DNA from 4 places in the Pseudomonas sp. DSP3-2-3 genome. Region 1 is predicted to be linked to each of the others. Evidence: predicted binding sites of a transcription regulator. Region 1 holds the regulator's gene; each other region holds the start of a gene.
What was found. Region 1 encodes FliA, which starts transcription of late flagellar genes. Its sites were predicted from a motif close to CTAAAGTTTNNNNNNNNNNNGCCGNTAA; they were not measured.
Positions count from the first base shown of each region.

Region 1 (7,787 bases):
CCGAGAGAATCACACGACCGCCACGGGACTTGCCTGAGGCTTCGCGTTCTTCCGGGGTTTCGATACCGTGGTCGACCGCGTTGCGCACCAAGTGGACCAGCGGATCGGCAAGGGCCTCGACGAGGTTCTTGTCCAGGTCGGTTTCTTCGCCGACCAGTTCCAGGTTGATCTCTTTCTTGAGCTGGCGGGCCAGGTCGCGAACCAGACGCGGGAAGCGCCCGAAAACTTTCTTGATCGGCTGCATGCGGGTTTTCATCACCGCAGTCTGCAGATCGGCGGTGACCACATCCAGGTTGGACACCGCCTTGGACATGGCTTCATCGCCGCTGTTCAGGCCCAGGCGCACCAGACGGTTACGCACCAGTACCAGCTCGCCGACCATGTTCATGATCTCGTCCAGCCGCGCGGTATCAACCCGCACAGTGGTTTCCGCTTCGGAAGCCGGCTTGTCCGGACTCGCCGCAGCCGGAGCCTTGGCTGGAACAGGTGCAGCGGCCTTGGCGGGCGCTGGCGCAGCTGCCGGAGCCGGAGCTGGCGCCGGTTTGGCTGCGGCAACCGGAGCAGGCGCTGGCTTGGCAACAGCTGCCGCGACTGGCGCAGCAGCTATGGCTTCAGGCTCGAACTTGCCTTTGCCGTGCAACTGATCCAGCAGGTCTTCGAATTCGTTATCTGAGATTTCATTGCTTTTCGAAGCAGCCGGAGCAGCCGGCGCTGCAACGACAGGCGCAGGCGCTACCGCAGCAGTGGCGTCAAACGAGCCCTTGCCGTGCAGCTGATCCAACAAGGCTTCGAATTCATCGTCGGTGATTTCATTGCTCGCCGCAGCGCCGGTGCTGGCAGCCGGAGCCGCAGCAGCCACTGGCGTTGCGACGGCATCGACCGCGAACTGACCTTTGCCATGCAATTGATCGAGCAGCGATTCGAATTCCTGGTCGCTGATTTCATCGCTGGCCGCTGCCGAAGCAGGGGCAGCAACCGGCGCTGCCGCAGCAGGCGCACTGGCTGACTCGGCTGCCTGAGCCTTGACCGCATTCAGCGAGTCCAGCAGCAGTTCGAATTCGTTGTCGGTAATTTCGTCGGAAGCAGGCGGCGCTTCCTCGATCACTGCCGGAGCGGGCGCAGCGGCTACTTCGTCTGCGGTTGCAGGCTCGGCAAGACGCGCCAGCGCCGCCAGCAATTCCGGCGTGGCGGGTGTGACTTCGGTACGCTCGCGAACTTCGCTGAACATACCGTTGACCGCATCCAGTGCTTCGAGCACCACGTCCATCAATTCGGAGTCGACGCGACGTTCACCCTTGCGCAGGATGTCGAAGACGTTCTCGGCGATGTGGCAGCACTCCACCAGCTCATGGAGCTGGAGGAAGCCGGCGCCGCCTTTTACAGTGTGAAAACCGCGAAAAATTGCATTAAGCAAGTCAGCATCATCAGGTCGGCTTTCCAGCTCGACCAGCTGTTCGGACAATTGCTCCAGAATTTCGCCGGCCTCTACCAGAAAATCCTGAAGGATTTCTTCATCGGCGCCGAAGCTCATTGGGGTGCTCCCTAAAATTAACCGTCAACAGACCTAGAAGCCAAGGCTCGATAGCAGATCGTCTACATCGTCCTGTCCGGACACAACGTCTTCCCGTTTATCGGCATGAATCTGCGGACCTTCACCCTGAGAGAGACCTTTTTGTGGATCTTTTTCTGCGAGGATGGATTCATCGTCATGTTCGATGCCTGCAAAGCGATCGACCTGACTGGCCATGAGCACCAACTTGAGCAGGTTGCTCTCAACTTCAGTGACCAATTGCGTGACGCGCTTGATGACCTGACCGGTAAGGTCCTGGTAATCCTGAGCCAGCAGAATGTCATTGAGGTGGGCAGCGACTTCGTGAGTTTCCCGCTCGCTGCGCGTCAAAAAGCCGTCGACACGTTTGGCCAGCTCACGAAACTCTTCAGCGCCGATTTCCCGACGCATGAAACGTCCCCAGTCCTGGCTCAACGCTTTGGCGTCGTTACTCAAGCCATTCATCAAGGGCGTACTTTGTTCAACCAGATCCATCGTGCGGTTGGCCGCATTTTCGGTAAGCCTGACAACATACGACAAACGCTCGGTAGCATCCGTGATCTGGGACACTTCTTCGGCCTGAGGCATGTTCGGGTCAATCTGGAAATTGACAATCGCGCTGTGCAGCTCGCGGGTGAGCTTGCCGACTTCCTGATACAAGCCGCGATCACGCGTCTGGTTCAGCTCATGGATCAATTGCACGGCTTCGCCGAAACGGCCTTTTTCAAGGCACATCACCAGCTCATGCGCGTGTTTTTTCAGGGTTGACTCAAAGTCGCCCTGAGATGTCTCTTTATGCTCCATAGCGCCCTCGCGGCAAACATCAGCTATTGACGCGCTCGAAGATCTTTTCGATCTTTTCTTTCAGCACTTGGGCCGTAAATGGCTTCACGACATAACCGTTGACGCCAGCCTGGGCCGCTTCGATGATCTGGTCGCGCTTGGCTTCGGCCGTGACCATCAGCACCGGAAGGTGCTTGAGTCGTTCATCGGCGCGCACCTGACGCAACAGGTCGATGCCGGACATGCCTGGCATGTTCCAGTCAGTGACCAGAAAGTCGAAAGCACCGCTCTGCAACATTGGCAGCGCGGTGAGTCCGTCATCGGCTTCGGCCGTGTTGGTGAATCCCAAATCACGCAACAGGTTTTTGATGATCCGCCGCATCGTTGAGAAGTCATCAACGATGAGGATTTTCATGTTCTTGTCCAATTCGACCTCCAAGCAGTCTTTAACGCGTTCAGCACCTGAACGCGCTGTTCAATCAATACCGGCACAGCTCACATCGGCTGTACTAAAACGACGACGGGCTTGGTAAATCAACAGTCAAGAAACCGGGCAGCAGCTCGACTTGCCGCCAGAGAGGTAAACCACCTTCCAACAGCTCGCAGTAGCGCCAATGACCGGTTCCCGCCTTGTCCATCTCCCCACACAACGCTTTGCACAGCCGGCTTACACGCACAGCGCAACCCTACGGATGCGCCATACCTGTCAACGCGCTCGCCACTCTCCCAAACGCCCTCGCAAACGAGCTGCGCACTGGCTGTGTAACTGGCTGACTCGCGACTCGCTGACCCCAAGGACCTCACCGATTTCCTTGAGATTCAGCTCCTCGTCATAGTACAGCGCCAACACCAGTCGCTCGCGCTCTGGCAAATTGGCAATCGCATCTGCTAACGCGGCCTGGAAACGTTCGTCTTCCAGATCCCGCGACGGCTCAAGCGAACCGCTTGCGCCGTCCTCGTGCAGCCCTTCATGTTCGCCGTCCTGCAACAGGTCGTCGAAACTGAACAAGCGGCTGCCCAGGGTATCGTTCAAAATCCCGTAATAATCATCGAGACTCAATTGGAGTTCGGCCGCAACCTCGTGATCTTTAGCGTCACGACCTGTTTTAGCTTCAATTGAGCGAATTGCGTCACTGACCATGCGCGTATTGCGGTGAACCGAACGTGGTGCCCAGTCACCTTTGCGCACTTCATCGAGCATCGCGCCACGAATCCGGATACCCGCATAGGTTTCGAAACTCGCGCCTTTTGTGCAGTCGTATTTGGTCGACACTTCAAGCAGCCCGATCATCCCGGCCTGGATCAAGTCCTCGACCTGGACACTGGCCGGCAAACGCGCCAGCAAGTGATAGGCGATGCGCTTGACCAGCGGCGCATAGCGCTCGATGAGCTCGTACTGAGAGTTCTTGGAGGTCTTGCTATACATCTGATAGCCGCTGGCTGTCATTGGACAGGCCCCGCAAATGTCTGGTGGACAAGTCGCTCGACGAAGAACTCAAGATGACCGCGCGGATTGGCCGGCAGCGGCCAGGTGTCGACTTTCTGCGCGATGGCCTTGAAGGCCAGGGAGCATTTGGAACGCGGGAACGCTTCGTAAACGGCACGCTGCTTCTGCACCGCCTTGCGCACGCACTCGTCGTAAGGCACGGCGCCGACGTATTGCAGGGCAACATCGAGGAAACGGTCGGTCACTTTGGTCAGCTTGGCAAACAGGTTGCGGCCTTCCTGCGGGCTCTGGGCCATGTTGGCCAGGACCCGGAAGCGATTCATGCCGTAGTCGCGGTTGAGCAGCTTGATCAGCGCGTAGGCGTCAGTGATCGAGGTCGGTTCGTCGCACACCACCAGCAAGACTTCCTGGGCGGCCCGCACAAAGCTCACCACCGACTCGCCAATGCCGGCGGCCGTATCGATGACCAGTACGTCAAGGTTATCGCCAATATCGCTGAAAGCCTGAATCAGACCGGCATGCTGCGCCGGCGTCAGATGCACCATGCTCTGCGTGCCGGAAGCGGCTGGCACGATGCGAATCCCGCCCGGCCCTTGAAGCAGTACGTCGCGCAATTCGCAACGGCCTTCAATGACATCGGCAAGGGTGCGCTTGGGCGTAAGCCCCAGCAACACGTCGACATTGGCCAGGCCAAGGTCAGCGTCCAGCAGCATGACGCGCCGGCCAAGCTCGGCCAAGGCCAGCGAGAGGTTCACTGACACGTTAGTCTTACCGACGCCACCTTTGCCGCCGGTCACCGCGATCACCTGTACGGGATGCATGCTGCCCATGTTATTTCATTACCTTGTCTTGCGTAGACCCAAGCCACATTGGGGGCTGCACGTTCGCTGAGGAACAATGCGTGGCAGACCATCGATGCAGGTAAATTCCAGTAGTTCGTTTCACCTAACCCACCCGCTTGCTGGGGTTGTGATACAGGTCGGCAAACATATCCGCCATCGCTTCTTCGCTAGGCTCTTCCTGCATCTGCACATTGACCGCACGAGTCACCAATTGGTGCCGACGCGGAAGGTGTAAATCATCAGGTATTCGCGGTCCGTCAGTCAGGTAGGCAACAGGAAGCTCATGACTGATCGCCAGGCTGAGCACTTCGCCCAGGCTGGCGGTTTCGTCCAGTTTGGTCAGGATGCACCCGGCCAGACCGCAACGTTTGTAACTGTGGTAGGCCGCGGTCAGCACTTGCTTCTGACTGGTCGTTGCCAACACCAGATAATTACGCGCCTTGATGCCACGCCCGGCGAGGCTTTCGAGTTGCATGCGCAGGGCCGGATCGCTGGCTTGCAGACCTGCGGTGTCGATCAACACCACGCGTTTGCGCAGCAGCGGCTCCAGTGCCTGAGCCAGCGACTGGCCTGGATCGACATGCGTCACCGGCACATTGAGGATGCGACCCAAAGTCTTGAGTTGCTCCTGAGCGCCGATGCGAAAACTGTCCATGCTCACCAGAGCGATATTCTGTGCGCCGTACTTCAACACATAGCGCGCTGCCAGTTTGGCGAGTGTGGTGGTTTTACCCATGCCAGCCGGGCCGACCATGGCAATCACGCCACCCTCTTCAAGGGGCTCGATTTCCGGGGTGGCAATCATCCGCGCCAGGTGCGCCAGCAGCATGCGCCAGGCCTGACGAGGCTCTTCAATTTCGCTGACCATCGCCAGCAGATCGCGGGACAGCGGGCCGGACAGACCGATACGTTGCAGGCGACGCCACAGATTGGCCTGCTGCGGACGGCTGCCTTGCAGTTGATTCCAGGCCAGCGAACCCAGCTGGACTTCCAGCAGTTCACGCAGACCATTCAATTCGAAGCGCATGTTTTCGTAAGCGCGCTGGCCGCCAGCCGGTTCGGACGGGGCTGCTTGAGCTTGCACGAATGGACGCGGTGGTTCTTCAAGTGTCGGTTCGATATGCGTGTCGGCAGCGCTGAGCGGCATGCCGGCGAACAACTGACGGTTGACTGACGGGTCACTGTCGCCACGATTGTTCAGTTCAGCCTGAGCGGAAACAATCCGCGACTGGGTTTTGCGCAGTTCGTCTTCAAGCTCGATGTTCGGCACGCGAGGCGCCAGGGCAGACAGCTTGTAATCCAGCGCAGCAGTCAGCTCCACGCCACCGGCAATCCGCCGGTTGCCGATGATGGCCGCTTCTGCGCCCAGCTCATCGCGAACCAGTTTCATGGCTTGACGCATATCGGCGGCGAAAAATCGCTTAACTTGCATGACTCACTACCTCAGCCGTTAGGCCCGACAGTCGCTACGATGGTGACTTGCTTGTTGTCAGGAATTTCCTGATACGCCAACACATGCATGTTCGGCACAGCCAGTCGTCCAAAGCGTGACAACATGGCGCGAACCGGGCCTGCAACCAAAAGAATAACCGGCAAACCCTGCATCTCCTGCCGCTGCGCCGCGTCGATCAACGAACGCTGGAGCTTTTCAGCCATGCTTGGCTCAAGCAGAACGCCTTCTTCCTGACCCTGACCTGCCTTCTGCAAACTATTGAGCAATATCTGTTCCAACCTTGGCTCCAGAGTGATAACTGGCAGCTCCGGCTCAATCCCTACAATGCTTTGCACGATTGCACGGCTTAATCCGACGCGTACTGCCGCGACTAACGCGGCGGTATCTTGACTCCGCATGGCATTGTTCGCGATGGCCTCGGCGATGCTGCGAATGTCGCGAACAGGCACTTGTTCGGCCAAAAGCGACTGCAGGACCTTGAGCAACGCCGACAGCGAAAGAATCCCCGGAACCAGCTCTTCAGCCAGTTTTGGCGAGCTTTTAGCCAGTAATTGCATCAATTGCTGGACTTCTTCATGCCCAATCAGCTCATGAGAGTGTTTATAAAGAATCTGGTTAAGGTGCGTTGCCACTACCGTACTGGCATCCACCACGGTGTAACCCAGGGACTGCGCCTGACTGCGCTGACTGATTTCGATCCAGACCGCTTCCAGACCAAACGCCGGGTCCTTGGCGGTAATGCCATTGAGGGTGCCGAACACCTGACCGGGGTTGATCGCCAATTCCCGGTCCGGGTAAATCTCGGCTTCGGCCAGGGTCACGCCCATGAGTGTCAAACGATAGGCACTGGGCGCCAGATCCAGGTTGTCACGGATATGCACAGTGGGCATGAGAAAGCCTAGCTCCTGAGAGAGCTTCTTGCGCACGCCCTTGATGCGCGCCAGCAACTGACCACCCTGATTGCGATCCACCAGCGGAATCAGGCGGTAGCCCACTTCCAGGCCGATCATGTCGATGGGGGTCACGTCATCCCAGCCCAGCTCCTTGGAATCCTGAACCCGGGTTGGCGACGGCAGCATTTCCTGCTGGCGCTTGACCTCTTCCAACGCCTGGACCTTGACCACGTTCTGCTTTTTCCACAGCAAGTAAGCGACACCGCCCGCCACCAGCCCGAGGCTGATGAAGGAAAAGTGCGGCATGCCCGGGACCAGGCCCATGACAATCATGATCCCGGCAGAAACCGCCAGCGCCTTGTGGGAAGTAAACATCTGCCGATTGATGAGCTTGCCCATTTCTTCCGAACCGGAAGCACGGGTCACCATGATCGCCGCAGCGGTGGACAGCAGCAGTGATGGCAATTGCGCCACCAAACCGTCACCGATGGTCAACAGGGTGTAGATCTTGCCCGCATCGGCAAACGTCATGTTGTGCTGCAGCATGCCGACCAGAATGCCGCCAATGAGGTTGATAAACAGAATCAACAGACCGGCGATGGCGTCACCGCGAACAAATTTCGAGGCACCGTCCATGGAGCCGTAGAACTCGGCTTCCTGGGCAACTTCGAGACGGCGACGCTTGGCTTCAGGCTGATCGATCAGCCCAGCGTTCAAGTCGGCATCGATTGCCATCTGCTTGCCGGGCATGGCGTCCAGGGTGAAACGCGCGCTGACCTCGGAAATCCGCCCGGCACCCTTGGTGATTACCACAAAGTTG
Region 1 is NZ_JAFCXH010000006.1:200,530-208,316, forward strand. It holds gene ACP7E4_RS09835 (chemotaxis protein CheA) at 1-1,531, opposite strand, end outside; gene ACP7E4_RS09840 (protein phosphatase CheZ) at 1,565-2,353, opposite strand; gene ACP7E4_RS09845 (chemotaxis response regulator CheY) at 2,373-2,747, opposite strand; gene fliA (RNA polymerase sigma factor FliA) at 3,039-3,779, opposite strand; gene fleN (flagellar synthesis regulator FleN) at 3,776-4,609, opposite strand; gene flhF (flagellar biosynthesis protein FlhF) at 4,725-6,053, opposite strand; gene flhA (flagellar biosynthesis protein FlhA) at 6,065-7,787, opposite strand, start outside.

Region 2 (7,787 bases), on a different contig from region 1:
CCGTTGCGGTCATCGGGCTGTACTACGTCAAATGGTCGCCCTATTACCTGAAATCCTTCGTCGCGGCCGACAGCCACAGCATCGGCGCGTCGATCATCAACGATGAACTGACTTCGCCGGTTGCTGCTGCGCTGGCTTACGCCAAAGTGTATTTCCTGGCGATCTGGAAAGCTGCCGTGCTGGCCGTCATCCTCGGTTCGCTGCTGCAGGTGCTGATCCCTCGGGACTGGCTGCTGCGCCTGTTTGGTCGCGCCGGGCTGGGTTCGACATTGCGCGGCGGACTCTTCGCCCTGCCGGGCATGATGTGCAGCTGTTGCGCAGCACCAGTCGCCGCAGGCATGCGCCGCCAGCAGGTATCAGTGGGTGCCGCTCTGGCATTCTGGATCGCCAACCCCGTGCTCAACCCGGCGACGCTGGTATTCATGGGCTTTGTACTGGGCTGGGAGTTCAGCGCCTTGCGTCTGGTGGCGGGGCTGATTCTGGTGGTCGGTGTCGCAATGATCGCCCAGCGCATCTCGCGGCCGGAAGTGGTTCCCGAGCAAGCGATGGAAGCCGCTGTCAGCGCCAACGAAGTCGACCAGCACAGCTTTTTCAGCCGCTGGGGCCGCACACTGTGGCAGTTGTTCTGGAGCACCATCCCGATCTACGTGCTGGCGGTGTTGATCCTCGGCGCAGCACGGGTCTGGCTGTTCCCGCACATCGATGCGTCCATCGGCAACAGTTTCGTCTGGCTGGTGATCCTGGCGTTCGTCGGCACGCTGTTCGTGATCCCCACGGCAGCGGAAATCCCTATCGTGCAGACCATGCTGACCCTGGGCCTGGGCACCGGTCCGGCAGTGGCACTGCTGATGACCTTGCCCAGCGTGAGCCTGCCGTCCTTGCTGATGCTGCGTAAATCCTTCGATGCCCACGTCTTGGTAACTGTGGGCGTGCTGACCATGCTGGTTGGCGTGATCAGCGGCCTGCTGGCGATGGTCCTGCTGTAAGCCGCTGCTGCCTGAGGTTCAGGCAGCCCGGTCGCGGCGCTCTTGCAAGTACTGCAAGACCGCGCCGTGATCGCCGGCAAACTCGATACGCGGCCCCTTGCTATCGCGCTGATAGGCATACATGGGGTCGTAGTATTCGCCAAGCAAACCGGCAATCCAGCCACGATGCTCATCCACGGCGCCGGATTTTCCCTGCTCGATCAACGCGCTGTCCATGATCGCCGCAAGCCGCTGATAACGCTCACCGCCCAGACGTTTGACGATACTCGCCAGACTCTCGCGCAAGCGCGCCGCGAACACGCTGAAACCTTGCTCGATGCCATGCACCCGAATGTACTCGGCACACAGGTCGACGACGTAATCGGTGAGAATCCGCTCGACCCGCAGTTCGAAACGCTCTTCTAGCCACACCAGCGGATAGTGCTGCATGCCGCGAAACAGGCCCAGTGGAATGGCGCGACTGCCCACCACACGGCCTTCATCTTCCAGCACGAACTGGCTCACACCCGCCGCACGCTTCTTGAGGATATCGACGGCCAGGGCGTTCTCGAAACTGATCTGTGCCGGCTGTGGCGTCGCGTGTTTGCCGAAACTCGAACCGCGATGATTGGCATGGCCTTCAAGGTCCAGCGCATTGCCCAGCTGCGTCAGGACCTGAGTCTTGCCGGACCCGGTCAAGCCGCCAATCAACACGAAATCACACTCGACCACGGCCGCGTCGGTGGTTTCAATCAGGTAAGTACGCAGCGCTTTGTAGCCGCCAAGGACGCGCGGATACTCGATGCCCGCTTCGTTTTTCAGCCATTGCTGGGTGAGCTGCGAACGCAGGCCGCCCCGGAAGCAATACAGAAAACCCTGGGGATGCGAGCGGGCAAACTCGCTCCAGGCGTCGATACGTTCCTGCTTGGTCTGGCCGGACACCAGTTGATGACCGAGCTCTATCGCTGCCTGCTGGCCCTTTTGCTTGTAGCACGTGCCGACCTGTTCCCGCTCAAGGTCGTTCATCAACGGCAGATTGATGCTCTGCGCAAAGGCACCCTTTTCGAATTCCACCGGGGCGCGCACGTCCATGAGCGGGGCATCGGTTAGAAACAGTTCGCGGAAGTCGGCGCTGTTGTTGCGCATCAAAACACCTCGACCGCGTGACTCTGTCGAGGGACGAACTCGCCGATCACCGCCAGATCCATCCCCAGTTCCTCGGCCAGCGCGAGAAACGCCGCCTGCGCCTGAGGCTCAACCGCGACCAACAGGCCGCCACTGGTTTGCGGGTCGCACAAGAGCATCTTCTGCACTTCGCTCAAGGCATTGATGCGCTCGCCGTAACTGTCGAAGTTGCGCAGCGTGCCGCCGGGTACGCAGCCTTGTTCGAGGTAGAAATCGACGCTGGCCAGGCGCGGTACAGCGGCGTAATCCAGGCGTGCGGTCAGTTGACTGCCGTCCGCCATCTCCACCAGATGCCCGAGCAGGCCGAAACCGGTCACGTCAGTCATGGCCGTGACGCCTTCGAGCTTGCCGAAACGACTGCCGGGCTTGTTGAGGGTACACATCAGGTCCCGCGCCACGCCCTGATCTTCGGCGCGCAACAGGCCCTTTTTCTCGGCGGTGGTGAGGATGCCAATGCCCAAGGGTTTGGTCAGATACAACTTGCAGCCTTCGGTCGCGGTGTCGTTGCGCTTCATGTAGCGTTTTTCCACCAGCCCGGTAACGGCCAGACCGAAGATTGGTTCCGGCGCGTCAATCGAATGCCCGCCCGCCAACGGAATCCCGGCCGCGTCGCACACGGCGCGACCGCCACGGATCACCTCCCGGGCAATTTCCGGAGCCAGCAGATTGACCGGCCAGCCGAGAATGGCGATGGCCATCAGCGGGTCGCCGCCCATGGCATAGATGTCGCTGATCGCGTTGGTGGCCGCGATGCGCCCGAAATCGTAGGGGTCATCGACGATGGGCATGAAAAAGTCGGTGGTGGACACCACGCCGCGCTCTTCATCAATGGCATAGACCGCCGCATCGTCCCGTGAGGTGTTGCCCACCCACAGTTTGGGGTCCAGGTTTTGCGCGCCGCTGCCCGCCAGAATCACTTCCAGAACCTGCGGGGAGATCTTGCAGCCGCAGCCTGCGCCATGGCTGTACTGGGTCAGACGAATCGGCTCGCTCATACATGCACCTCGTGATATCTAGCCCGCAATCCTAACAGAGCCCATGGGTCAAACGGACGTGGCCGACGAATCGGTAGATACGCTGTTGCCAGGGTTGCTGAACCGTTGGAGCGACCGGGGTGGCAATCCACTTTGGTGGATGTTGAATCGGGTGGCACCAACGGCAGCGGCGGCGCTAAGTAGATCGGTTTCGCCCTGACGGTCGACCCCCGCTTCGCGGCGGTGTCTGCCAGATCGTGGCACGGAAAATCGAAAATCAAATGCCGAGACGCGCACCCTTGTGGGAGCGAGCTTGCTCGCGAAGCAAATCCTCAGTCGCTGGATCTCTGCAGGATGTACCGGCCTCTTCGCGGGCAAGCCTCGCTCCCACGGGTTTGGGGGCAACCTGGGAAAGCCGCGGCCCTGACACCCGTGTCGAGAAAATAGATTGGACGCTAACGATTTACCTCCCTAACCTTCCCCGCTTGTTCGCGTTCCACAGGCAACGTCCAGATGTCATCCGTACTCAATGTATTGCTGCCGATTTTCGCCCTGATACTCGTGGGTTTCGTCTGTCGTCGCACCAACCGCCTGGGGCCGAACGCGGCTTCGGAGATCAACCGAATGGTGGTTTGGTTGTGCCTGCCTGCGCTGTTGTTCAGCGTAACGGCCACTGCCACCTGGGAGCAGATCTGGCATCCCGGATTCGTCCTCGCGTTCATCATCAGCACGCTGGCGGTGTTCGCGTTTACCCTGCTGCTGCGCTGGCGCAAATCCGCCAATCTGGTGGACGCGAGCATCGACGCGCTGGGCGCCTCGTATGCCAACACCGGCTATATCGGCATTCCGCTGTGCGTGATGGTGCTGGGTCAAGGCGGCCTGGAACCTGCGCTGATTGCCTCGCTGCTGGTGGTTTGCGTGTTGTTCGCTTTGGCGCTGGTCTGCATCGAGATCGGCCTGCAAACCGAGCGCAAACCCCATCGCATTGCCCTGAAAGTGTTCCTGGCTCTGGCAAAAAACCCGTTGGTGGTGTCGCCGTTGCTCGGCGCACTGTGGGCCTGGCATGGTGCACCGCTGCCGGGCGCGCTGGAGAAATTCCTCAGTCTGCTTGGCGCCGCGACTACGCCCTGCGCATTGATTTCTCTGGGGCTGTTCCTCGCGGAAAAACAACAAGGCCCACGCCACGGTACTTCGCAGCTGGTGTTGATCAAACTGGTCGCGCATCCGCTGCTGACCTGGATTCTGGTCTTCCATGTGTTCGACGTGCCCCGGCTCTGGGCCAATGCCGCCCTGCTGCTCAGCGCATTGCCCACCGGCACCGGACCGTTCATGCTCGCTGAATACTACAAACGCGAGGCCTCGCTGGTTTCGAGCACGATTCTGGTGTCGACCCTCGGTTCGTTGATCACCCTCTCGGTTTGCCTGTATATCATCGGCACCTGATGCCCCGCGCGCCCTCCGGCAAGAACGTTTAACATGCGCGCCTTTCCACTTTGATCGCCGCCATGAACTCCGAAGCACTCGCCACCCTCAAGCAACATCTACTCAACGCACTGGACACCGCGCCGGATGAGACTCGGCGTCTGTTTCACGGGCGCGGGCGAATGTGGCCGGGGCTGGAGCAACTGACCGTCGACTGGCTGCAAGGCGTGCTGCTGGTATCGCTGTTTCGCGAACCGGAACCCACGGAGCTGCAAGCGCTGACCGTGCTGCTTGACGAGCTGACCCACAGCGCGCAATGGCAACGCAGTCAGGCGCACACGCTACTGCTGCAACATCGCTATCTGCCGGAAAGCCCGACCCAGTGGCTGTTGGGAGAAAAAGTCGAGGAATGGCTGATCAGCGAGAACGGCCTGCGTTTCAAGGTCGATCTGGGCAAGAAACAAAACTGCGGCTTGTTCCTCGATATGCGTTATGGCCGGGACTGGGTTCGTGCCCAGGCGCAAGGCAAGCGCGTGCTGAATCTGTTCGCCTATACCTGTGGCTTCTCGGTGGCTGCAATTGCCGGTGGCGCCGAGCATGTGGTCAATCTGGACATGGCCAAGGCCGCGTTGAGTCGTGGACGCGAAAATCATCGGCTCAACGGGCATGATTTAAGCCGGGTGAGCTTTCTCGGTCATGAATTGTTCAAATCCTGGGGCAAGGTCAAGCGAGCCGGTCCTTATGACTTGATCATCATCGATCCACCTTCCTTCCAGCGCGGCAGTTTTCTTCTGGACAAGGATTATCAAAAAGTTCTGCGCCGTTTGCCGGAACTGCTGATGCCCAACGGACAAGTGCTGGCGTGCATGAACGATCCAAGCCTGGGATCCGATTTTCTGATTCACCACACCGCCATCGAGGCGCCGGGGCTGCGCTTCGAACAACGCCTGGAAAACCCGCCGGAGTTTCCCGACGCAGAAATTGAGGGTGGGCTTAAAGCACTGGTGTTCAAGAACCCAGAACTTAATGAAACTGATTGACATTCAATTGCCGCGAATTAATTACAACTGTCTGCTGAATTAATACTTAGCAAGCTCAACAACTCAATTACAGTCGCGCTAAAGTTTTATCACGGGCAGTCGATGACTTTGGAAAGCGCGACTCAAGTCAATACAGCTCTGTAATATTTGGAACAAAGTGTGATTATTCGATAAAAGCTTTGCCGGCTACCGTGTTTTTCACACATCAGAGCCTAAGCTGATATCAAGTGGCCACCGAATATGAATATCGCCCCTGCCGCCTAAGGAATTTAACCATGATAATAAGAACCATCAGGCTCACCACCAGGGCATTAATCAGCTTCGGCGTAATCTGCCTGCTGCTCATCACCCTGGCCGGTACGGTTCTATATGAACTCAATGGTGTCCATGACTCAGCTACCGAGTTGCAAGGCAACTGGTTGCCCAGTGTTCAAGCTGTCGGCAAGATTGAAACTGCCGCGCTCCTTTATCGGCTGGATGCCAGACGTTTTGTGATGGACGACAAGCGACTCGGTGAGGCGTCGCTGAAAAAGATCGGGCTACTGAGATCGACACTTACCCAGAACGTCGACGCCTACAAACCACTTATTTCCAGCCCACAGGAACAAGATCTATTCAACAAAGTGGCGGCCGACGTGGCAGCGTACCAGTCCAAAGTCGATGAGCTCATGGAGTTGAGCAAAACCCAGACTTATCAGGATATGGCGGTGTTCATCCAGGACACTACCAAACCCCAGGCGGTTGCCTTGCAGGCCTCCCTCGCAGCGTTGATCGACCTGAACGCCAAGGGGGCCATCCAGTCTGGCGAAGAATCCGACGCGAGTTTCAAGAGCGGGCAGGCCTTTGTCATCGCTTTAAGTGTGATCACGATCATCATTACGATACTGGTGGCCATCACCTTCACCCGCAGTATCAGCCGACCGATCCTGGCACTGTTGGGCAGTACGCAGAAAATCGCCAGCGGCGACTTGCGCACCCCGGTTGCCGTCAACGGCGCAGACGAAATTACCGAGCTGCAGAACGCGACAGCCGCCATGCTCGCCAGCCTCAAAGGGACAATCCAGCATATCTCCGACTCATCCGGACAACTGGCGTCGGCAGCCGAGGAAATGAGCTCGATCACCAAGGAGTCCACCGCCGGGATTCAGCGCCAGACCATGGAAACCGAGCAAGCCGCGACTGCAGTCAATGAGATGACCGTAGCGGTTGAAGAGGTCGCGCGCAATGCCGTGTCAGCCTCGCACTCGACCCAGGAATCGGAGCGTTCAGCCCGCACCGGCCAGGAGCGCGTAGGCCAGACCATCGCGTCGCTGGAGAAACTGAGCGCGACCGTCACGCAAACCGGTGTCGAAGTCGAAGGCCTGGCCAATCAGGCGCAGAACATTGCCAAGGTGCTGGACGTGATTCGCTCGATTGCCGAGCAGACCAACCTGCTGGCGCTGAACGCCGCCATCGAAGCCGCACGAGCCGGCGAGCAAGGTCGAGGCTTCGCGGTAGTTGCCGATGAAGTCCGGGCCCTGGCGCATCGCACCCAGTCGTCGACCCAGGAAATCGAGCAGATGATCCAGGGCATCCAGAAAGACTCCACCCGAGCGGTACTGTCCATGCAGCAAAGCAGCGCCGAGGCCGGTTCTACCTTGTTGATCGCTCATGAAGCCGGAGCCGCGATCAAGCAAATTACTGCGGCGATCTCCGACATCAACGAAAGAAACATGCTGATCGCCACCGCCTCGGAACAACAGGCGCAAGTTGCCCGGTCCGTCGATGAAAACCTGGTGAGTATTCGCGACCTTTCAGTGCAGAGCTCGTCGGCGGCGAGCCAGACCTCAATTGCCAGTCACGAGCTCTCGCAACTGGCCGTTGACCTGAACAGGCTGGTGGCGCGCTTTTCGGTCTAGTCGGGGGCTGATCAGACCCTGGAACTCAAGAACCGGCCCCGGCCGGTTTTTTTCGCCTGGTACATGACCCGATCGGCAGCCAATAACAACGAGCTTTCAGAGCTGTTGCCGTCACCCCAGGAAATGCCGATCGACACGCCCACCACGCACACCGCATCGGCCAGGTAAAACGGCGCGGTCAAGGCGTCGATGCACTTGACGGCCACGGCGCTGACAGCGGTTTCGGCATCGTCCCCAAGGTCACCGATCAGCACCACAAACTCATCGCCGCCAATGCGTGCCAGCGTATCGGTCTCGCGCACC
Region 2 is NZ_JAFCXH010000010.1:136,145-143,931, reverse strand. It holds gene ACP7E4_RS13960 (permease) at 1-986, shown strand, start outside; gene mnmH (tRNA 2-selenouridine(34) synthase MnmH) at 1,005-2,111, opposite strand; gene selD (selenide, water dikinase SelD) at 2,111-3,145, opposite strand; gene ACP7E4_RS13945 (AEC family transporter) at 3,638-4,567, shown strand; gene ACP7E4_RS13940 (class I SAM-dependent methyltransferase) at 4,630-5,586, shown strand; gene ACP7E4_RS13935 (methyl-accepting chemotaxis protein) at 5,862-7,484, shown strand; gene ACP7E4_RS13930 (diguanylate cyclase domain-containing protein) at 7,496-7,787, opposite strand, start outside.
Region 2: ACP7E4_RS13935 (methyl-accepting chemotaxis protein) is a predicted target of FliA. The motif match lies at 5,665-5,692, and genes of this name have one in related genera.

Region 3 (7,787 bases), on a different contig from region 1:
GGTTTTTCGTCGAAGGCTTCTCAGGCATTGATGGCATGTGGCGAGAAATTCGCCTATGTCGATATCCTGCAGAACCCGGAAATCCGCGCCAACCTGCCAAAGTACGCCAACTGGCCGACTTTCCCACAGCTGTGGGTAGCAGGCGAACTGGTTGGCGGTAGCGACATCATCACCGAGATGATGGCTGATGGCTCGCTGCCAACGCTGGTCAAGGAAGCAACCGTCAAAGCAGCGGCCAACAAGACCGAAGCTTGATAGAACCTGTTGGAGGCTATCCGCGAACCGTGGGACCGGCTTTAGCCGGGAAGGCGTTTTCCCGGCTAAAGCTGGTCCCACGTCTGGCTCGCTCCAACAAAAAGCCCCGCTCTCGTCTGAGAAGCGGGGCTTTTTCGTATCGGCCGATCAGATGATTCAGTCGCCCATCTGCGACTGCAGGTAGTTTTCAATTCCTACCTTGTCGATCAGGCCCAGCTGGGTTTCCAGCCAGTCAATGTGCTCTTCCTCGGATTCGAGAATATCTTCCAGCAGTTCGCGGCTGCCGAAGTCGCCAACCACTTCAAAGTGAGCAATGGCAGCCTTGAGGTCGGCCAGGCCTTTTTGCTCGATCTTCAGATCGCACTCAAGCATCTCCTTGGTGTGCTCACCGATCAGGATCTTGCCCAGTTCTTGCAGATTAGGCAGGCCTTCAAGGAACAGGATGCGCTTGATCAGCTTGTCAGCGTGCTTCATCTCGTCGATGGATTCGTGATACTCGTGCGCCCCCAGCTTTTTCAGACCCCAATCTTCGTACATGCGTGCATGCAGAAAGTATTGATTGATCGCGACCAGCTCGTTTCCGAGGATCCTGTTGAGATGCTGGATGACTGTAATGTCGCCTTTCATGTTCGAGGTCCCGCCAATGGCTTGTGTCTATAAAAGGCAAGTTTGAGCCGCAGTTATAACTCTGTCAAACCTAAGTTATTGAATACTAAGTGAAAATAAATAGTAATAAGAATGTTTGTGTTCCGCATCTTGGTCCTAAGCGGTTGAATTACAGGCATAAAAAAACCGGACACAAGGTCCGGTTCTTTAAATTCGTTTAATCAGGCGACTGAAAATTCTGCGGGGTAAGCCAGCGAGGGCTTGCTGATTTGCAGTTCGGTCAGCGTATTACGCACCACTTCCTTGGCGAGACACGCGCATTTCCCACATTGGCTGGCTACGCCCAGGGTTTGCCGGACGTCGCGATAACTACAGCAACCCTCGAGAATTGCATCTCGGATTTGACCGTCAGTAACACCTTGGCAGAGGCAGACATACATAAGAGAGAACCGTCGCTGTTCATTGCTCGATGCGGGGATACTAATGTTAATGAGAATGCTTGTCAAAACTCTTTGGGAGGCTTTCGCGCAGGAGCGATGAATGGTCAGTCACGGAATATGCTTAGCGTTAAATGGCCTGAAGAGCTGTGCGGTGGCGAAAAAAAACCGGCCTGGAAAGGGCCGGTTTTGATGTGCCGAATCACGACTCAGTCGTTGAAGTCTTCCCAGCCGCCCATCTGTTTCCAGCGATTGACGATGCCGCAGAACAGGTCAGCGGTCTTCTCGGTGTCGTAACGCGCGGAGTGCGCCTCACGGCCATCGAAGTCGATACCCGCCGCCGAACAGGCTTTGGCCAGCACGGTCTGGCCATAGGCAAGCCCGGCCAGTGTCGCGGTATCAAAGCTGGAGAACGGGTGGAACGGATTGCGCTTCATGTCCAGCCGCGCTACGGCGGCGTTGAGGAAGCCCAGGTCAAAGCTGGCATTGTGTCCGACCAGCACCGCGCGTTTGCAGCCATTGGCCTTGAGCGCCTTGCGCACGCCACGGAAGATGTCGGTCAGGGCCGTTTCTTCACTGACGGCCATGCGCAGCGGATGGTCGAGTTTGATTCCGGTGAATTCCAGTGCTGCCGCTTCGATGTTCGCGCCCACGAAAGGCTCGACCCGAAAGAAGTAGGTGTGCTCCGGGAAGACAAAGCCCTTTTCGTCCATACCGATGGTGACCGCTGCGATTTCCAGCAGGGCATCGGTGGCGCAGTTGAAGCCACCGGTTTCAACGTCGATGACGACAGGCAGATAGCCACGGAAACGGGCAGCCATCGGATGACGCGAGCCGCCTCCGCCGTGACCTTCCTGTTCGTCGTCGAAATGATCTTCACTCACGTGTGTGTCTCCAGCAGGCGCCAGCGCAGTTTTTCACCGGCACGCAGGGGAATTACGGACAGCTCGCCAAACGGCAGACTGGTGGGCGCGGTCCATTCATCACGGACCAGCGTTATGGTGTCTTGGTGAACCGGCAGGCCATAGAAGGCCGGGCCGTGGAGGCTGGCAAAACCCTCCAGTTTGTCCAGGGCATTGCGCTGCTCGAAGGCTTCGGCGTACATCTCGATCGCCGCGTACGCGGTGTAGCAACCGGCGCAACCGCAGGCGGCTTCCTTGGCATGCTGGGCATGAGGCGCCGAGTCGGTGCCCAGGAAGAACTTCGTGCTGCCGCTCGTTGCGGCATCCAGCAAAGCACTTTGATGAGTGTTGCGCTTGAGAATCGGCAGGCAATAGAAGTGCGGACGGATGCCGCCAACCAGCATGTGGTTGCGGTTATAGAGCAAGTGATGGGCAGTAATCGTCGCGCCGACATTCTCGGAAGCCTGATTGACGAACTGCACGGCCTCGGAAGTGGTGATGTGTTCGAACACCACTTTGAGCGTCGGGAAGCGCTCGACGACGCGGGTCAGCTGTTCGTCGATGAACATCTTCTCGCGGTCGAACACATCGATTTCGCCACGGGTCACTTCGCCATGCACCAGCAGCGGCATGCCGACTTCGGCCATGGCCTCCAGCGCCGGGAAGATCTTGTCGATGCTGGTCACGCCGGAATCGGAATTGGTGGTCGCGCCGGCCGGATACAGCTTGGCCGCGTGAACGAAGCCACACGCCTTGGCCGTGCGGATATCTTCCGGCTGGGTCAGGTCGGTGAGGTAAAGCACCATCAAGGGTTCGAAACGGCTACCGGCCGGACGTGCCGCCAGGATGCGCTGGCGATAAGCGTCAGCTTCCTGTGCGTTGCGTACCGGTGGCACGAGGTTCGGCATGATGATTGCGCGGCCAAAAGTGCGCGCAACGTCAGCAACGGTGTGAGGCAAAACAGCTCCATCGCGGAGGTGAATGTGCCAGTCGTCGGGACGCAGGAGGGTCAGGCGGTCAGACATTGGGGATTCCAGGCGGGTCAAACTCGCTGGGAATGCTACCGGAAAAGACTCTCTCAGGCACTCGCTATCAAGTTTTGTAGGAAGTTACCGATAGCCAGTTGTAGGAAGCCATTTTTTGGTAACGCCGTATTTTTTTGTGGAGCCTCCCGTGCGCCAGCGATATTTAGCCTTGCTCAGCCTTTTCGCCAGCCTGCCGGCGATGGCTATTACTTTCCAGACGCGTCTGGAAAGTATCGAGTGGAAGGTCGAAGGCGATCAGTTCGAGTGTCGTCTGAGCCAACCCATCACCGATTTCGGTGCGGGCGAGTTCGTGCGCCGGGCGGGTGAGCAAGCGATCTTCCGCATCAAGGCATCCGGGGGCATGATGGGCCCAGGCTCCGCGACCCTGCTGGCTGCCGCTGCGCCCTGGCAGCCGGGGCGTGGCGATATCAATCTGGGCTCGGTCCGGGTCAGTAACGGCGGTTTCCCCTTCAATAGCTCCCAGGTGCAGGCCGGGCGTTTGATCAATGGCTTGATGGACGGCCGCAGTCCGGTCATCCGGCATTATTCCCGTGACGGTGGCGGCACGATGGAAGTGCGCTTGCTGCCGGTCAAGTTCAACAAGGCCTTCAGCGACTATCAACTGTGTGTCACCAAGCTCTTGCCGATGAACTTCGACCAGGTCAAGCAAGCCGAGGTCGGTTTTCCCGGTGGTGGCATCGAGCTCGACACCCGTGCCAAGTCACAGCTGCAAACCGTGGTGGCTTATCTGAAGGCTGATCCAACGGTCAATCACATCGAGCTCGACGGCCACTCCGACAACAGTGGCAACCGCCTGACCAATCGCGACCTTTCCCGCCGTCGCGCATTGGCAGTGATGGATTTCCTCAAGGCCCAGGGCGTTCCTGAAGAGCAGATCACCTTGCGCTTCCATGGCGAGCGTTACCCGCTGGCGCCGAACACCAATAACGCCAATCGCGCCCGCAACCGCCGGGTGAACATTCATCTTGAGCGGGTTACTCCCGACGAGAACCCCGCGCCCGTTGCCTCCGCCGGTAGCGCAGCCAGCGCTTCCTGATCCAGCGAGATTCGTCGCGCACTCGACATAAACTGTCGCTTCATCGTCAGAAGCTGTCGCGCCACTGTAAATCACTGCCCATGAGCGGTAGAATCCCGGGTTTTCCGTACAACCCGGTGGAGTGATGGCATGGCGGACGTAAACAAGGTAGTTCTCGCGTATTCCGGTGGCCTGGATACTTCGGTAATCCTCAAGTGGCTGCAAGATACGTACAACTGCGAAGTGGTGACCTTTACCGCTGACCTGGGTCAGGGCGAAGAAGTCGAGCCCGCACGTGCCAAGGCTAAAGCCATGGGCGTGAAAGAAATCTACATCGACGATCTGCGCGAAGAGTTCGTGCGTGATTTCGTGTTCCCGATGTTCCGTGCCAACACCGTCTACGAAGGCGAGTACCTGCTGGGTACTTCCATCGCTCGCCCGCTGATCGCCAAGCGTCTGATTGAAATCGCCAACGAAACCGGCGCTGACGCCATTTCCCATGGCGCGACGGGGAAAGGTAACGATCAGGTGCGTTTCGAACTGGGTGCTTACGCGCTCAAGCCGGGCGTCAAAGTGATTGCCCCTTGGCGTGAATGGGACTTGCTGTCCCGTGAAAAGCTGATGGACTACGCAGAGAAGCACTCGATCCCGATCGAGCGTCACGGCAAGAAGAAATCACCGTACTCGATGGACGCCAACCTGCTGCACATTTCCTATGAAGGCGGCGTTCTGGAAGATACCTGGACCGAGCACGAAGAAGACATGTGGCGTTGGACCAAGTCCCCGGAGGACGCACCGAATGTTGCGACCTACCTGGAACTGACCTATCGCAATGGCGACATCGTCGCGCTTGATGGCGTTGAAATGACGCCTGCGACCGTGCTGGCCACCCTGAACCGCATCGGCGGCGAAAACGGTATTGGTCGTCTGGATATCGTTGAAAACCGCTATGTCGGCATGAAGTCCCGTGGCTGCTACGAGACACCGGGCGGCACCATCATGCTGCGCGCTCACCGCGCCATCGAGTCGATCACGCTGGATCGCGAAGTCGCTCACTTGAAAGACGAGCTGATGCCCAAGTACGCCAGCCTGATCTACACCGGTTACTGGTGGAGCCCTGAGCGTCTGATGCTGCAACAGATGATCGATGCGTCCCAGGCTCATGTGAACGGTGTCGTACGTCTGAAGCTGTATAAAGGCAACGTCATCGTGACCGGTCGCAAATCCGACGAGTCGCTGTTCGATGCCAATATCGCGACATTTGAAGATGATGCGGGCGCCTACGACCAGGCTGACGCAGCAGGCTTCATCAAGCTCAACGCGCTGCGCATGCGTATCGCGGCCAACAAAGGCAGAAAGCTGTTCTGAGCTGTGTCTGACTTAATGTAAAGAATGCAGCACCTTGAACCGGTGCTGCATTTGAAATTCGTTGCTGAAGGCCATCGTATTCTCAGGCTAGCGTGTGGTACCAAGGCGCTGACTATCCGGTTTTTTTGCTTGAGGCCTTTCCATAGGGTCGTCTGTTCTCCTGTGCTTGCAGGCTGGCCCCGAGCGCCGGTTTGACGAACGCCAGCAAATCCTCTGTTCTCTTGCTGTATCGCTTTAACAGCGTCATCAGTCTTTTTTCGAATTCCAGTTCCTTGATCAGTTCAGGATTATTCTTGAGGTGTTCAAGTCGTTGCAGATTTTTGTCCAGGGCACGCTCTGCGTCGCGGTAATCTCTTAGTTTTGACATGATATTTTCCGTCGTCTGTCTTTGGGCTTGATTGAGTCATGTAAAAGCAGTTCTCATAAACGTTTCGTCCTTTGTTGATTACGTTAAACACTAGCTTCTTTTTTTGGTGCGTACTTTATTGTCTGTGCAGTATTAGAAGTTAGAGTCAATAACGCCTGTTGATTGAAGTGTTTGATTGCACAGCGTTTAATTTCTTTCGCTTTTTAAAATGGACCAATCTGTCAGATAAATTCTACTATTCCTACAAAATTCATCGCCTAAGTCTGTTGGTTTGTATCCGTTTGCGGTGGGATGTATGACGTTTTCCTACAACTATATTCTTCTTTGCTGAAACTCAAGTTCAACGCCATTGCTTCTTTTGAAGTGTTGCTTTGGGAAGAGGTAGCTTCAGGGTTGTTCTCATTTTTGAGGCAGAGCTGTTTCAGTTCAGCGGGCGTGTATAGCACCTTGTTATTAAAGTTCAGTGTCAGAAAAAAGAACACTACCAACGCTGAAGGGAAAGCTATCAAAAACCAGATATATATCTGGCGGTTTTCATCATCAAGGTAAGGCAGTACCGTTGTCGCTGATGCTTCAGACAACGCTGCAAATGCCGCGATGATGCTGATGGGGTTTGCAATCCGGTTTAAACGTTTCATTTTTGTTCCTTATAGGGAAGGGGAAAAGCGCGCCGATAGGCGATAAAGAACGTTTAATCAGATTGAATTTTTTTTCGCAATATCCGAAAAGAGGGCAAAATCGTGCGCTATTCCCTGGAGCTCGGGTGAATACAACGGCGGGGACCTTGTTTACCGGGGATGCGGGGCTATTCAGGGGGTGGAGCCGGTACTGACGGGTTGTCGGCTGTCATTGCGATCAGATAGGTACCGGCCATAGGTTGGGTGCAAACGAGGTTCAGGGAGTGTCGCCGTCTTTCCTCAGCTGAAATTCGAAGCGATAAGCCCTACCGATATCCCACACCTGTCGCACGGTCAGATCAAGCAAGCGAGCGATCTCGACTGCTGTGTAACCCAGGCTGGAGTAATGCATCGCATGCCCTGCGACCAGGTCGTCTATCTCCATGGGATCTTGTAATGCTTCCCGCTTGATTTCACTGATAGGTCGGCTGAATGCTATTTTTACACCGTGTTCGAATGCCAGCTGTTTTATTTCCTTCCTGTTCATCCTCAGTGAATATTGCAGCGCAGACATACCGGCGCCCTTGGCGACCAGATCTTTGAGAAGATGAACTTTACTGTTTCGCTCCTCGTCCGACGTGTTAGCGGAGGCAGAAGTTGATCGCGGCGGCGATACATTCCCTTCCTTTATGACATCAATCACTCCGCCTTGAGCGACGAATCGTTCGACGGCTGCAGCCAGGTCCATGGTACTTCGTTGGTCGGGCGAGCGGTGGATAGTCTTGTTATTCATGGTATATCCTTTTTTGAACATGGTTATACACATGGCCAATTCAAAATGAATCTACAGGCCGGACCCAGGTCTGTCAGTGTTGAGCAGTGTCTGATTGACCTTGCCTGCACTGTTCGAGTCCCTTCAGTTGTTTTTGAATGGGATCCATACAATAAAAAATTTTATTAAAGGTAGTCAAAGTGACATTACCTCTTTGGCGGATACTCAATTAATTCAGCATGCTTCACGCTAAGATTAGTGAGTTGGTTGTTAAAAAAGTAACGACTGGTAATAGATTTTGCAAGTAAAAATGGACGCTTTACATGAATTGGTTCGGCTTGGGGTTGGTTGTCTTACATGCTTTTATTTGGCGTCTGTGAGTTTTGTAGTACATTTCCTCTT
Region 3 is NZ_JAFCXH010000020.1:61,673-69,459, reverse strand. It holds gene grxD (Grx4 family monothiol glutaredoxin) at 1-255, shown strand, start outside; gene bfr (bacterioferritin) at 412-882, opposite strand; gene ACP7E4_RS21290 (bacterioferritin-associated ferredoxin) at 1,083-1,301, opposite strand; gene rnt (ribonuclease T) at 1,508-2,182, opposite strand; gene pyrC (dihydroorotase) at 2,179-3,225, opposite strand; gene ACP7E4_RS21275 (flagellar protein MotY) at 3,374-4,282, shown strand; gene ACP7E4_RS21270 (argininosuccinate synthase) at 4,412-5,629, shown strand; gene ACP7E4_RS21265 (hypothetical protein) at 5,742-5,996, opposite strand; gene ACP7E4_RS21260 (hypothetical protein) at 6,254-6,634, opposite strand; gene ACP7E4_RS21255 (hypothetical protein) at 6,891-7,406, opposite strand.
Region 3: ACP7E4_RS21275 (flagellar protein MotY) is a predicted target of FliA. The motif match lies at 3,292-3,319, and genes of this name have one in related genera.

Region 4 (7,787 bases), on a different contig from region 1:
CGGAAGGTGATCTGCCAGAGACGGCTAACAGTGCTGCACTGGCTGTTTTCGTGCTCGCTGTGCTGCATGGAATGGCGGTCCAAGCCAAGGCCGGCTTCAGCCTCGATGTTCTGGAATCAGTGGTCGACCAAGCGCTGTCGACCTGGCCATCCGGAAACCAGCCTTCTTAGGAATGGGCCGTTGCGCACGCGCACGCAGAACCATCATCTGATACAGCGCCAATCATTCTGCGAACGCCGCGCCCATGCCAGCCAAACCTGTCAGAGGTTGCCGGCCCAAACAACTGGACGACGATCTGCCCAAGGCAACTCGCGCTCCAGCTGCCCGGCCAATCCCAGCAAAACGCCTTCAGCACCAAATTTGCCCATGAACTGCAGGCCAATGGGCAATCCGCTCTGCGGGTCATGAGCCAGAGGCACCGACATTGCCGGCGCGCCGATAACGTTTGCCAGCGCGGTGAACGGTGACTGATTGAACACCTGATTCATCCAGCCACGCCCGTCCAGATGCTCCTGTCCCGCATTGTAGGTGCCGATCAGCGGCGCCAGCCCCGGCAAGGTCGGCGACAGCAGCAGGTCGTAATGTTCGAAGAAACCGCCGATTTTTCGGGCAACGATATTGCGCTCGAACAATGCGCCCAGCAATTCGGTGGCACGCAGCGTCTTCCCTTGCCGATAGAGCGCCAGCGTAGCGGGCTCCAGATATTCGGCGTCGATACTACGCCCCGTAGCGGCGGCAATGGCGTCGATCCAGGCGGCCGTGTTTGACGACCAGAAGCGCCCGTTGAGTTCAACGAACGCATCCCAGCTTATCCCGATGTCGAGCTGTACTTCCTCGACCTGGTGCCCCAGTAGTCCAAGGTTGCGCACCGTCTGCATCAAGGCGCTCTCTACCGCCGGGTGCAACGGCTGACCGTTCAGCGGGCGAGTCTGCACGCCGATACGCAATGCACCGGGCTGCCGCCGGGATTGTTCCAGGAAAGTTGTTTCCGGGGACGGTATATGGAACGGGTCACCTGGTGCGCAACCATGGATGGCATCCAGCAATGCAGCACTGTCACGCACCGAGCGCGTCAGTACGCCATGAACGGCAAGGCCGCTCCACACTTCATCGACATCCGGCCCCATAGGCACCCGTCCGCGACTGGGCTTCAGGCCGAACAGCCCACACATCGATGCCGGTACGCGGATTGAGCCACCGCCATCGGTGGCGTGAGCGATCGGCACCATCCCTGCCGCGACCGCCGCTCCCGAGCCGCCACTGGAACCCCCGGCGCTGCGGCCGATATCCCAAGGATTGCGGGTGGGTCCACAGAGGCGACTTTCGGTGGTGGTGCTCGCCGCGAACTCCGGCGTCGTGGTTCGGCCCAGTGGCAACAACCCGGCAAATCGCAAACGGCGCATCAGCTCCGAGTCGTTTGGCGCGGTGCAGTCGAGTGCCAGAGCACTGCCCAATTCATTGCGACGGCCAGCAGCAGTGATGCCCAGATCCTTGATCAATAGCGGCACGCCGTGAAACGCTCCGGCATTGGGACTCGGCTCATCTGACCAGGTTTCCACCAGCGCGTTGATCTGTGGATTCAGCGCTTCCATCGCCTGCAAAGCCGCAGAACGGACCTCTGCGGCGCTTACCCGCTTGTCCTGGATCAGTTGAGCCAGACCCGTCGCATCTTGGACGGCGTATTCGGACAGGTGCATGAATTTCTCCAGATAGGTATGATCGATACTATTCGGTATCACACGATACCGATAAGTATCATGCGATACTTACCAGTATCACTGTCAAGCGGAGATTATTCATGCGTCCGGAACGGACACCCCAGTTGCCGCCTCGCGAGCGCATTGTTGATGCTGCGCAGGCGTTGTTCATGGAACAAGGCATTACCCGCGTCAGCGTCGACGCCATCGCCGCACGTGCGACATCGACGAAAATGACCGTATATCGCCATTTCGAAAACAAGGATTCGCTGGTTCTGGAATGGCTCGAACGCTTGGCCGAAAGCTACAGCGACGTGCTCGACAGGCTGGCGTTGCACTATGCGGAATCCCCGCGCGAGCAGCTGCTGGGTTTTCTCGACTTCATTGTTGAAGATCTGGATCGCGCAGGTTATCGGGGTTGCCCGTTCACCAATGCGCTGGCTGAGCTGCCAGATGCTGACCACCCTGCCCGAAAACTGATTCAAACCCATAAACAGCGGCAGTTTCGTCGGTTGATTGCCCTTTGCGCTCAGCTGGAACTGAACGAGCCGGAGCAGATTGCCGAGGAACTTACCCTGCTGATGGAAGGCGCCCAGGTGGTGGCGCAGAACAAAGGGATTGAGAAGGTAGGCGAACGCCTGACCCGGATGGTCCAGCGGCGGCTGGACACCGCCGCTTGAACTGCCGGGCTTGGCTCCTCGAAACGAGTTGCTTCAGTCCAGCCGGCGGCAAAGAAAAGCCTGGGTCTGATAAGGGAACTCGATGGTCTCACGCCCGCGCAGCGCCGGATGGGTGCCGATCAACGTCCGCAACTGATCAGCCACCCGCTCTTTCTGCGCAGCAGGCAAAGCGGCGATGAAACTCACCGACAGAAAACGATCCAGGATCACGGTTTGGGCAGTGCCTGTATGGGTGTAATCGAAGCAGGTCAGTTCGGGCGCCGAGAAGTAGCGCCCATTGAACGGCAGTCGCCAGCCTCCCGTATGGAAACGAGGGGTATCACCTTCGTAGGGAGTGATGATTCTGGTGATGGCTGCCACCCAGTCCACGGACTCATCGCGCACATTCCAGATCAGCCCGAGCCGGCCACCCGGTTCAAGCACGCGGTGAATCTCGCCGAGCGCCGTTTCATTGGCAAACCAGTGGAAAGCCTGGGCGCAAACGAGTGCCTGCGCCACACCCGCCTGGAGTGGAATGGCTTCGGCCGTTCCTTCCAGAATCCTGGTGTCCGGCAGGTGTCTGGCAAACTCGCTTCGCATGGCCTCGACCGGCTCGACGGCAATGACCTCAATGTCCATTGATTCCAGCACTCGCGTGAGCTTTCCGGTGCCAGCGCCTAAATCAATGACCGTTGAGCCGGGGCTGATACCCAATGTATTTCGAAGCCATGGCTGTATTTCGCCTGGATAGTCCGGGCGCCCTTGCGTGTAGGTACTTGCTTCCTTTGAGAAACCTACCTGAGCAGCCTTGTGAACAACCGTCATTTCAGCAATCTCTCTCTGAATTTGTGATCAAGTTACCCAAGGACTTTTCCAACGCCCCCCCCAGAAGGCCCATACCAGAGCCCTCACAACCACCAAACATTTCCAGCAACACTCAAGTCATTGACAGTATGGCCGATAGAAGAAATGGCAACTAGCCACCTCTCGTCCAGAGACAGCTCAGTTACCTCCTCCCTAATATGTCAGCAGGATGACCAATGAGCTGGATCAATGACGCAAAACTCTCGACCAAACTGATCACCGCCTTTGTGCTGTGTGCGTTCATCACCCTGGGCGTCGGCGTCCTCGGAGGCCAGGGCGTTTCAAAGCTTTCGCAAAGCTTGAAACTGGTGTTCACCAACAATCTGGTGTCTGTCTCCAACACCGCGCAAACCAAAACCAAGGCAGTTGGACAAAGCCGTGATCTGTACCGGTTATATCTGGCCACTGCCGCCGGTTCGCCGCAAAGCGTCAAGGATGAGTTCATTGCCTCGATGAACGCCAACCGACTGGCCAGCGAGAAAGCATTCGCTGACTACCGAAAAACGCCGCTTGCTGATGACGAACGTGCCGCTGGCGACAAAATGCAGCAAGACTGGCCCGTTTATCAGGCGATGGTACAAAAGTACGTCGGCCTGATGCAGGCCGGCGATCTTGAAAATGGCCGCATCCTGCTCCTGGGCGACTTGCAAAAGACTTATCGTACGGTCATGGACGAGTTGACTGTGATGGTCGATTCCAACGACCGACAAGTCGCTGAAGGCGCCGAAGAAGCAAGCCGGCTGGAAACCTCGGCAAAGACTTCGCTTTATATCGGCATCGCACTGGCGTTCATTGCCGCAATCCTGCTCGGACTGTTTATCAGCCGCCTGATCAGCCGCCCCATTGCCAATGCCGTTGCGAGCGCCCGCAGCATTGCCGAGGGCGATCTGACCCAGCACATCATCAGTACCGGCCGCGATGAGGCCGGCCAGTTGTTGACGGCTCTGGCGGACATGCAGAGCAGCCTGAAAGGCACCATCCAGCAGATCGCCAGCGCATCGGACCAACTGGCGTCGGCTGCTGAGGAGCTGACCGCCGTCACTGACAATGGCAGCCGTGGCCTGATTCGCCAGAACGACGAGATCCAGCAGGCGGCCACCGCTGTCACGGAAATGACCTCGGCCGTCGAAGAAGTCGCGCGCAATGCCGTCTCCACTTCCGAAGCGTCCAGAACCACCAGCGAGCAAGCCAGCAATGGTCGCGACCAGGCCCGCAGCGCCGTCGCCGCGATCAACAGCGCAACCACTGAAATTGCCGCGTCCACCGACATGGTCAAGAATCTGGCCGTTCAGGTGCGCGACATTGGCAAGGTGTTGGACGTAATCCGCGGGATCGCTGAACAAACCAACCTGCTGGCCCTGAACGCCGCCATCGAAGCAGCAAGGGCGGGCGAACAGGGTCGCGGCTTTGCCGTGGTCGCCGATGAAGTTCGCGCCCTGGCGGCCCGCACCCAAGCCTCGACCGGCGAGATCGAAGGGATGATCAACAGCGTGCAAGCGAGTGCGGACCAGGCGGTAGGTTCCATGGGTAAAAGCCAGTCGCTGGTCACCGATACCCAGTCGCTGGCCCTGGCCACCGGCGAGGCGCTGGAGCTGATTGCCGAAGGCATCTCGCAGATCAATGATCGTAATCTGGTCATTGCCACAGCCTCCGAAGAGCAGGCCAACGTCGCCCGGGAAGTTGATCGCAATCTGGTCAACATCCAGGATTTATCAACCCAGACAGCGGCGGGTGCCCATCAGACCAACGCCTCGACCCAGGAGCTTTCCAACCTGGCCATTTCATTCAATACGCTGGTCGGCCGCTTCCGGCTGTGAGTCCGGCGGCAACGTCTTTGTCTAGTCCTGAAACAGGTTTACCCCTGCTCCAGTCTCAAAACGCCTTTTCTCGAACAAGTCCTCTCTTATCACACGCACAACCGTTGAATTGAAATGCTCGTTGGAGATTCTATGTCCGGGGCAACCGCCAGGCGCCAGACGTATTGTCTGAACCGACGCCTTCCCGGCTAAAGCCGGTCCCACTGTGGGACCGGCTTTAGCCGGGAAGACGGCATTCCAGTAGACGCAAATGCATTGGCTGTACGTCCAGATCCGTTGGAGGCTTGCCCGCGAACCGGGCGCCTCGGTGGATCAGGCATACCGTGTCATCGTTCTTCGCGAGCAAGCTCGCTCCCACGGGGTAGGTGTCGCTCTAGCAAGCACGCAGCAAAAAACCCCGTCAGACGCTGTCTGACGGGGCTTTTGTTCTACAGCTGTGTTACAGCGCCATGTCGGCCGCTGGATTGCTTTTCTTCGGTGCTGCGGGCTTGTCAGAGCCTGGAGCTGGCGCGACGGCCTGATTGTTCACAGGTGGCGGCGGCGTCAGTTGCAGGACTTCAGCGGTGTAAGCCCATTCCTTGGCAACGGCTTCCGGGCTGGTGTTCAGCTTGGTGCCGTAGCTTGGAACGATCTGATGCAGTTTTTCCTGCCAGGCCGGTGTTGCGACCTTGTCCTTGAAGACCTTCTCAAGCACGCCCAGCATGATTGGCGCAGCAGTCGACGCACCAGGTGACGCGCCGAGCAGGCCGGCAATGCTGCCGTCCTGGGAAGCAACGATTTCGGTGCCCAGTTTCAGTACGCCGCCTTTCTCTTCATCACGCTTGATGATCTGCACGCGCTGACCGGCTTGCCACAGGCGCCAGTCCTCTTTCTTGGCTTTCGGGAAGTACTCTTTCAGGGCGTTATAGCGATCGTCGTCGGACAGCATCAACTGGCCAGCCAGGTATTCAACCAGCGGATACTGTTCGATACCGACCTTGGTCATCGGCCAGATGTTGTGTAGGGTCGTGCTGGTCAGCAGATCCAGGTACGAGCCTTCTTTCAGGAACTTGGTGGAGAAGGTCGCGAACGGGCCAAACAGAACGACGCGCTTGCCATCCAGTACGCGGGTGTCCAGGTGCGGAACCGACATCGGCGGTGCGCCGGTCGATGCGATGCCATAGGCCTTGGCCATGTGCTGCATGGCGATGTCCTGGTTCTCGGTAACCAGGAACGAACCACCAACCGGGAAGGCGGCGTAATCCTTGGCTTCCGGGATGCCGGATTTCTGCAGCAAGTGCAGAGCACCGCCGCCAGCGCCGATGAACACGAACTTGGCGTCAGTCGTGGTTTCGGTACCGTCTTTCAGGTTTTTGTACTCGACGCGCCACGAGCCATCTTTGTTGCGAGTGATGTCCTGCACTTCGCTGGACAGTTTCAGCGTGAAGTTTGGCTGGGCTTTGAGGTGGCCGACGAACTGACGCGTGATCTCGCCGAAGTTGACGTCGGTACCAATCGGGCTCCAGGTGACCGCGAGCTTTTGCGCCGGATCACGACCTTCCATCATCAGCGGAACCCACTTCTTGATCTGCTCTGGGTCCTCGGAGAATTGCATGCCGCTGAACAGCGGGCTCGCCTGCAAGGCGTCGTAACGCTTTTTCAGAAACTTGATGTTGTTGTCGCCCCACACGAAGCTCATGTGCGGTGTGGAGTTGATGAACGAGCGAGGGTTCTTCAGCACATCGTTCTTGACCTGCCAGGACCAGAATTGACGCGAGATCTGGAAGGCTTCGTTGATTTCGATGGCCTTGGAGATATCGACTTTGCCGTTCTTGTCTTCAGGCGTGTAGTTCAGCTCAGCCAGGGCAGAGTGGCCGGTACCGGCGTTGTTCCAGCCGTTGGAGCTTTCCTCGGCGACGCCGTCGAGGCGCTCGACCATTTCCATCGACCAGCCTGGTTCAAGCTCATTGAGCCAGACCGCGAGGGTCGAACTCATGATGCCGCCGCCGATCAGTACCACATCGACTTTCTTGGTCTCGGCCGCATGAGTGGGCATGATGCCCATCGACATGGCCAGGCCCAGCAGGGCCGTGTTCACTTTCTTCAACATGCTGTAAATCCATATGGTAGGACGCCATGCGCCTGCCTTGCTCGTTCCGGGTTCTTCCAGCTCACGGTCAGCCAGAGGATTTCCGTCACCAGTTTCGGAAGGTGATGGGCACACAAGGCTTAATAAAGCTTAGCCTCACTTTTATGTCCCGCCTGTGCTGACTTTTTATTAGTCATTGGCTTCAGCTACTTGAGGCGACACTGATTTTGGTAACTCATTGACTGACAGGTCCGCAAATATCCGGCCCATCTGCAAACTGGCTCTTGCCGAGCCGGCGAGCGTTCGCGCTGCGACGTTGTGCCCCATGGTGCCGAAATGACGCTGGGGCATAATTCGCTGATTTGTCGCGAGCCTGGTTTGTTGGGGCGGCATGATATCGGATAGAAGGCCATTGTCGTAGCATCGAAACAATATCGGTGCGCGGGTCTGCCATCGCGATGGGGCGAATAAGTGGCGCAATGCCGCTAATGGCGGCCGTCAATACCGCGCAAATCATTGGTAAATCCATAGTGGGCTGGCTAGAATCCGCTCCGCCTTCAGCGGCTTGATCGAACGGTTTGCCCCCGTCCAGATCAAAACCGAACCCTACGACCCAAGGTCGACAAACTCATAAAAGCTGGAAGGCCCGTGAGAAACGAGCAATTCCGGCTTTTTTTGTGTC
Region 4 is NZ_JAFCXH010000001.1:386,034-393,820, forward strand. It holds gene ACP7E4_RS01830 (TetR/AcrR family transcriptional regulator) at 1-170, shown strand, start outside; gene ACP7E4_RS01835 (amidase) at 261-1,697, opposite strand; gene ACP7E4_RS01840 (TetR/AcrR family transcriptional regulator) at 1,799-2,377, shown strand; gene ACP7E4_RS01845 (class I SAM-dependent methyltransferase) at 2,411-3,181, opposite strand; gene ACP7E4_RS01850 (methyl-accepting chemotaxis protein) at 3,397-5,037, shown strand; gene mqo (malate dehydrogenase (quinone)) at 5,477-7,126, opposite strand.
Region 4: ACP7E4_RS01850 (methyl-accepting chemotaxis protein) is a predicted target of FliA. The motif match lies at 3,293-3,320, and genes of this name have one in related genera.